Mucilaginibacter gracilis: one gene and its partner. The protein of the gene in region 1 binds, or shares a complex with, the protein of each later gene. Links are inferred from orthologs where the notes say so. Each region holds a gene or a part of one and is shown on either strand. Other genes may lie near its edges.

The links.
Region 2: the proteins of BDD43_RS07190 (region 1) and secY are in contact, whole or in part, in a crystal structure (PDB 3DIN), measured with the Thermotoga maritima proteins. The link is inferred for Mucilaginibacter gracilis from one-to-one orthologs. Residues at the interface, in WP_004082002.1 of Thermotoga maritima: Glu261, Ala262, Arg263, Lys300, Ala301, Arg302, Thr303, Ile304, Ile305, Leu323, Tyr324, Asp325, Pro326, Val329, Ser330, Tyr333, Ile336, Lys340, Phe345, Val349, Glu363, Phe364, Tyr374, Ser375, Gly376, Gly377, Glu393, Ile395, Thr482, Ser483; in WP_004081795.1 of Thermotoga maritima: Glu108, Gly109, Glu110, Glu111, Ala236, Glu237, Arg238, Arg239, Ile240, Thr241, Ile242, Gln243, Tyr244, Ala245, Arg246, Arg247, Val248, Thr249, Gly250, Arg251, Arg252, Val253, Tyr254, Gly256, Ala257, Ser258, Thr259, Tyr260, Leu261, Pro262.

What each region holds. Positions count from the first base shown.
Region 1 is NZ_RBKU01000001.1:1,669,488-1,674,211, forward strand. The notes cover bases 367-4,443. They hold BDD43_RS07190 (preprotein translocase subunit SecA), read left to right. Parts: upstream 367-763; coding sequence 764-4,243; downstream 4,244-4,443. Other genes in these bases: BDD43_RS07185 (hypothetical protein), read right to left, coding at 367-544; BDD43_RS07195 (SPOR domain-containing protein), read left to right, coding at 4,358-4,443. Also shown: BDD43_RS07180 (hypothetical protein), read left to right, coding at 1-297; more of BDD43_RS07185, read right to left, coding at 326-366; more of BDD43_RS07195, read left to right, coding at 4,444-4,724. UniProt on the Escherichia coli protein: Required for protein export, interacts with the SecYEG preprotein conducting channel.
Region 2 is NZ_RBKU01000001.1:433,225-436,188, reverse strand. It holds secY (preprotein translocase subunit SecY), read left to right. Parts: upstream 1-795; coding sequence 796-2,133; downstream 2,134-2,964. Other genes in the region: map (type I methionyl aminopeptidase), read left to right, coding at 2,141-2,926; rplO (50S ribosomal protein L15), read left to right, coding at 343-789; rpmD (50S ribosomal protein L30), read left to right, coding at 159-338; rpsE (30S ribosomal protein S5), read left to right, coding at 1-151. UniProt on the Escherichia coli protein: The central subunit of the protein translocation channel SecYEG. Consists of two halves formed by TMs 1-5 and 6-10.

The sequences.
Region 1 (4,724 bases):
GCGGTAATGGATTTGATGAATGCGGTATCCTTTGCCGGAATGGTAAAGATTAACGAGAAAGATTATGTGCAACTAATGCGCGAAAAAACTGAAGAATTTCGCATCGTATTTGTTGACTGGATACGTGGATTTGATAAAAGCTATGATATCCCCGATAATTGGGCCATTCGTTTTGATACCAGCACACCAGAGCAGGAAAAACTTGAAGAACTGATGTTTGACGATGATAAGTTTATGGATGATTTTGACGAACATCTTGGAGGTGATGAAGACGAAGCGGAAAGTGAAGATGATTAAATTGCCAGCCAGCCATTTAACGGTATGGCTATTTTAAATGCTTTTTAACCTCTTCAATTGTGTTTAACTTCATCTTGCCATACTTATATTTCTTTTCGCGCCTTAATATTTCTTGCTTCTGCTCATCATTAAGCACATTGTCTTCTTCTATCTTATAGTCCAAATCAAAAGCTTCAATTACTGCTACCAAAGCTTTAAGCACTTTTGGATTATGTTTTTCATCCAAATAAATTTTCAATTCAGCCATATTCAAATTTAATGATTTACAAATCAAATTGCCACTTGTTATATAAACCCATTCAAAAAAATCAAACATCAACCACATAATTAACACCTGTTAATATACTAATAATCTTCCCCGCTTAACTTTTCGGCAAATAAACCGTAATTTCGCCTGTCATTATGGCCTTTAAATTGCTATGGCGCAATTGTTGAATAAGTCATAATTTATTATAAAATATAAACCATGTTGGGATTTATCAGTAAGCTTTTTGGTAACAAGAGTGACAGAGATGTCAAAGCAATACAACCTATAGTTGAAAAAATTAAAGCTGAGTTTGCCAAATTAGGCTCACTAAGCAACGACGAATTGAGGGCCAAAACGCTCGATTTTAAAGAAAGGATAGCCGCCGGGCTGGCCGATATTAATGCCGAACTGCAATCGATAAAAGAGCAGGCCGAAGACCCGGAAATGGATGTTGCCCAAAAGGTTGATTTGTACAGTGCCATTGATAAAATGGAAAAAGACCGCAACAAGGCACTGGAAGTTATTTTATTGGAGATATTGCCCGAAGCTTTTGCCGTGGTTAAAGAAACCGCCAAACGCTTTACCGAAAATAAAACCATTGAAGTTACCGCCACCGAGTTTGACCGTAACCTGGCCGCCCGTAAAAAAAATGTGCTTATTAATGGCAGCAAGGCCATTCACCACAATACATGGTTAGCCGCCGGTAACGAGGTTACCTGGAACATGGTACATTACGATGTACAATTATTGGGCGGTGTAGTACTGCACCAGGGTAAAATATCCGAAATGGCTACAGGCGAGGGTAAAACGCTGGTAGCTACCCTGCCGGCCTATTTAAATGCCATTGCGGGCCAGGGCGTACATATTGTAACTGTGAACGATTACCTGGCCAAGCGCGATAGCGAATGGATGGGCCCTTTATACGAGTTTCACGGTTTATCGGTTGATTGTATTGACAGGCACGAGCCAAACAGCGAAGAACGCCGCAGTGCATACCTGGCCGATATAACTTTTGGTACCAACAACGAATTTGGTTTTGACTACCTGCGTGACAATATGACACGCACACCCGAAGAATTGGTGCAGCGTAAATTACATTATGCAATGGTTGATGAGGTGGATTCGGTATTAATTGATGATGCCCGTACACCGCTCATCATATCGGGCCCTATTCCGCGCGGAGACGAGCATGAGTTTTACGAATTAAAACCGCGTATTGAGCGTTTGGTAAATACCCAGAAAAACTATGTACAAGGCGTACTAAACGAAGCCAAAAAATTAATAGCCGAAGGCAAAACAGATGTAGATACAGGTGGGTTGGCATTATTGCGCGCACACCGCGGCTTACCTAAAAACAAAGCACTCATTAAATTTTTGAGTGAGGGTAACCACAAAACCATTCTGCAAAAAACAGAGAACTATTACATGCAGGATTCGGCAAAAGAAATGCCGAAAGCTGATGCCGAACTGTTTTTCATCATCGACGAAAAAAACAATCAGGTTGAGTTGAGCGAAAAAGGTATCGAGTTAATCACAACTTCGGGCGAAGACCCGCACTTTTTTGTGATGCCCGATGTTGGTACCGAAATTGCCGAAATTGAAAAATCAACCCTGAGCATTGAAGAAAAGGTAGCTAAGAAAGACGCCTTGATGCGCGATTTCTCTATCAAGTCCGAGCGTATCCATTCTATCAATCAATTGTTAAAGGCTTATACCCTGTTTGAAAAAGATGTTGAATACATTTTAGACGAAGGCAAAGTAAAAATTGTTGACGAGCAAACGGGCCGTATTATGGATGGCCGCCGTTATTCCGACGGTTTGCACCAGGCTATCGAGGCTAAAGAAAACGTAAAGGTTGAAGATGCATCTCAAACCTTTGCAACCATCACCTTGCAAAACTACTTCCGTATGTACCACAAACTTTGCGGTATGACGGGTACTGCCGTTACCGAAGCAGGTGAGTTTTGGGAAATATACAAACTGGATGTGGTTGAAATACCAACCAACACGCCAACCAGCCGCAGCGATTACCAGGATTTGGTTTACCGTACCGTTCGCGAAAAGTACAATGCCGTAGCTGCCGAAATACAAACCTTAGTGTTCCCGTATTCGCACTACGAGCCGCAATACGAAAAAGATAAAGAAGGCAATTTAAAAATGAAGGATGGTAAGCCCATCCCTAAATTTGATAGTGCAGGTAAAGTTGTTCCGCAGTTGGATGGTAAGGGCAGCCTTATCCCGGCACCAAACCCTTTAACAGGCGAGTTGGAGCCGCGCGTAGGCAGGCCGGTACTGGTGGGTACAACTTCGGTAGAAATATCCGAATTGTTGAGCCGCATGTTAAAACTGCGTGGCATTAAGCACAACGTTTTGAATGCCAAAATGCACCAAAAAGAAGCCGACATTGTTGCCGAAGCAGGTAAAAACGGTACTGTAACCATAGCAACCAACATGGCTGGCCGTGGTACCGATATTAAACTTGGTGCAGGCGTTAAAGAAGTTGGCGGTTTGGCCATTGTGGGCACCGAGCGCCATGAGTCGCGCCGGGTAGACAGGCAGTTGCGTGGTCGTGCCGGTAGGCAGGGCGATCCGGGTTCGTCGCAATTTTTCGTTTCGCTTGAGGATAACCTGATGCGTTTATTCGGTTCAGAGCGTATATCTGGCCTCATGGTAAAAATGGGTATCGAAGAGGGCGAAGTGATACAGCACTCCATGATAACCAACTCTATTGAGCGCGCGCAAAAAAAGGTGGAAGAAAATAACTTCGGCATCCGTAAACGCTTGTTAGAGTATGATGATGTGATGAATTCGCAGCGTACAGTTATTTATACCAAACGTAAAAATGCCCTTTTTGGCGAACGTTTGGATGTGGATTTGAGCAACACCATTTTTGATGTTACTGACGATGTGGTTGGCGAATACAAAGCCGAAAATAATTACGAAGGCTTTAAGCTGGAAGTGATACGCCTGTTCTCGGTTGATATTGACGTTACCGAAGACGAGTTTGCATCGCTATCTGCCATAAAATTAACCGATAAGGTTTTTGGGCAGGTGACTGATTTTTACAAACGCAAAGCCGAAGCCATAGCTGCACAGGCGTACCCGGTACTAAAAGATGTTTACGATAACCGCCAGGAAATTGAAAACATCATAGTTCCGTTTACCGATGGCATACATGGTTTGCAGGTTGCCGTGCCGCTTAAAAAAGCGATTGAGAACCACGGGCTTGAAGTATTTAAGTCGTTTGAAAAGATAGTTACACTTACCTATATCGATGATGCCTGGAAAGAGCATCTGCGCGAAATGGACGAGTTAAAGCAATCGGTACAAAATGCCGTTTACGAACAAAAGGACCCTTTATTGGTTTACAAGTTTGAGGCTTTTGAATTGTTCCGCGCTATGCTGGCCAATGTGAATAAAGAGATTGTGAGTTTCTTATTCAGAGGCGGCATCCCGATGCAACAGGAAGAGGATGTGCGCGAAGCTAAACCACAGCCAAAAACAGATATGCGTAACATGCGTACATCAAAACCAGAGCTTGCCCAGGAAACCAACGGTGTGCCCGATATGTTTGATGATACCCGCGAACCGCAAAAACAAATGCCGGTACGAGCCGAGCAAAAAATTGGCCGTAACGACCCATGCCCTTGCGGAAGTGGTAAAAAGTTTAAAAACTGCCATGGTGTAGGTGTGGCGTAATAAGCCCCACCCAACCCTCCTCGGTAGGGAGGGCTTTTAGAAACAAAAATTTGTAAAAACGCGCAATTCAAAAGTCTCCCCTACCGGGGGAGATTTAGAGGGGGCTTTCATATCATGAAAACGAGCAATACCACATCCTCATTAAGCCGCAAAGCTATTGGGTGTGGTATTGCTTTTTTTATGCTCTTTTCGGTAACTTCTTTAGCCCAAACCAGGGGCAAGCTAACCGTAGTTAAAGATCCGCGTATCGATTCGCTTATTGCTTTGCGCCTGGCACTTAGTAAAATGCCCAATTCAAATGTGGGTGTATATGCGCCAACATCGGGCAGGGGCTTTAGGGTGCAAATATTTTCGGGCTCCAACCGTACCGATGCTTATAACGCCCAATCAAAGTTTAACAATCTTTATCCCGAGCTTAAAACCTATATTATTTACAGCGAACCCAATTTTAAGGTGCGCGCCGGCGATTTTAGAACACGCT
Region 2 (2,964 bases), 1.2 Mb from region 1 along the record:
AGGTGTGCATAATGTATTAGCAAAATCAAAAGGTTCATCAAACCCCCACAACGTGGTAAAGGCAACAGTTTCGGCATTATCGCAAATGCGCGATGCTTATACTGTAGCTCAACACCGTGGCGTTAGTTTAGGTAAAGTATTTAACGGATAATCAGATCATGGCAAAAATCAAAATAACACAGATTAAGAGCGTGATCGATAGAAGTGAGCGCCAGAAAAGAACCATCGAAGCATTAGGTTTGAAAAGGATCAACCATAGTGTAGAAGTTGAGGCTAATGCAGCTATCATCGGCATGGTTAGGAAAGTAAATCATTTGGTAGCAGTAGAAAACATTTAATGTTATGAATTTAAGTAATCTGAAACCTGCAGAAGGTTCTACTAAAAATAGAAAAAGAATCGGTCGTGGTACCGGTTCAGGTCGTGGTGGTACATCAACACGCGGCCACAAAGGTGCCGGCTCACGCTCTGGTACTTCAACCAAAGTTGGTTTTGAAGGTGGCCAGATGCCATTACAACGCCGTGTGCCTAAGGTGGGCTTTAAAAACGCTAACCGCGTTGAATATGTAAGTGTAAACTTAGATGCTCTGCAAGGTTTGGCCGAACAATATAACATCACAACAGTTAATTTTGATACCCTGAAAGAACATGGTTTGGTATCGAGAAACGACTTAGTGAAAGTATTGGGTCGTGGCGAATTAAAGGCTAAGTTAGAAGTTACAGCACATGCATTTTCGGCCACTGCGCAAAAAGCAATTGAAGCAGCAGGCGGTTCCATCGTTAAGTTATAAATTTCAATGAAGAAATTTTTCGAAACTTTATCCAATATCTGGAAGATAGAAGATTTAAGGGTGCGTATTATCAACACAACCTTATTTCTTCTTATTTATCGTGTAGGTTCATTCGTGGTGTTGCCTGGGGTTGACCCGGCATCACTAACCAATCAAAAAGGTAAAGAAGGTCTGATGGGCCTTCTTAACATGTTTGCGGGCGGTTCGTTTTCGCGCGAGTCTATTTTTGCCTTAGGTGTAATGCCTTATATTTCCGCTTCAATTGTGGTGCAGTTATTGGGTATTGCAGTTCCGTATTTTACTAAATTGCAAAAGGAAGGTGAAAGCGGACGTAACAAACTTAACCAATGGACGCGTTACCTAACTATTGGTATAACTGCTTTACAAGCCATTGGCTATGTAAGTTCACAGGTTAGCACCAAATTAATACCTGAGCCATACTTTACCATTTTATCGGTATTTGTATTAACCGCAGGTACATTATTTGTAATGTGGTTGGGTGAAAAAATCACTGATAAAGGTATTGGTAACGGTATATCGCTAATTATTATGGTGGGTATCATTGCACAATTGCCTGATGCGTTGATTAAGGAATTTTCGTCCCGTGTTAACGGTATTGGCGGCCCATTTGCTTTTATAGTTGAAATTATAGCTTTAATAGCTGTTGTAATGTTCACTATATTAATAGTACAGGGTACCCGCAAAATTGCTGTGCAGTACGCAAAACGTATAGTTGGCAATAAGCAATATGGTGGTGTTAGGCAGTACATACCTTTAAAAGTTAATGCAGCCGGTGTTATGCCAATTATATTTGCCCAGGCTTTAATGTTTATCCCAGGAATGATATCGCAGTTTTTCCCTAAGATAGCATCGAGCGGTATTTTAATTGCACTATCTGATTATACCTCATGGGGGCATAATTTGATGTTTGCGATATTGATTATCATCTTCACTTATTTTTATACGGCTATTACGGTTAATCCTAACCAAATGGCTGATGATATGAAAAAGAACGGTGGCTTTATACCAGGTATTAAACCAGGTAAATCAACTGCCGATTATATTGATGGTGTGATATCAAAAATTACCTTACCTGGTTCGATATTTTTAGCTATCATAGCCATATTGCCGGCTATTGCAGCTATGTTCCAGGTATATGGCCCGTTTGCGCGCTTTTTTGGTGGAACATCACTAATAATTTTGGTAGGTGTTGTGTTAGATACTTTGCAACAGATAGAAAGTCATTTATTGATGCGTCATTACGATGGTTTGATGAAAACCGGAAGAATACAAGGACGTACGGCTATCCCTACTGCAGCAGGTACAACGCCTCCGGCAATATAATAGCCTAATGTCTAAAATTAATTATAGGTCGGCTGAGGAGATAGAGCTGATAAGAGAGAGCTCCTTACTGGTATCTAAAACACTTGGCGAGGTAGCTAAGGTAATAGGGCCAGGTGTAAAGACCATAGAACTTAATAAACTTGCAGAAACCTTTATTCGTGATAACGGTGGGGTTCCTGCATTTTTAAACTATAACGGTTTTCCGTATTCTCTTTGTATTTCACTCAATAACCAGGTTGTACATGGTTTCCCGAGTAACCATGTGTTGGTTGAGGGTGATCTGGTGTCTGTAGATTGTGGTGTGGTAAAACACAAGTATTATGGCGATTCGGCCTATACATTTGCTATAGGTGAGGTTAGCGAGCAAACTAAATTGTTGATGCAGGTTACCAAAGAATGTTTGGTTTTGGGCATTGATAAAGCGGTTGCCGGCTTGCGTATTGGCGATATTGGTTATGCAGTGCAAGAGCACGCTGAAAAAAATAATTTTGGCGTTGTTAAGGAGCTGGTTGGCCACGGTGTTGGCACCCGGTTGCATGAAAAGCCGGAGGTGCCAAATTACGGCAAAAGAGGAGCTGGTATTAAGCTGGAAGAAGGTATGGTTATAGCCATTGAGCCTATGATTAACGCTGGCAGAGCCGGAGTTAGGTTTTGGGACGATGGATGGACGGTATCGACCATTGACGGCAAAGTATCAGCACATTATGAGCATACGGTGGCCATTAGCAAGGGTAAGGCAGATATACTTTCAACATTTTCGTATATAGAAGATATTTTAAGTAAAAAAGAGTAAAATATAAAATAATTTATTTACTTTTGCATCCCGCTTTT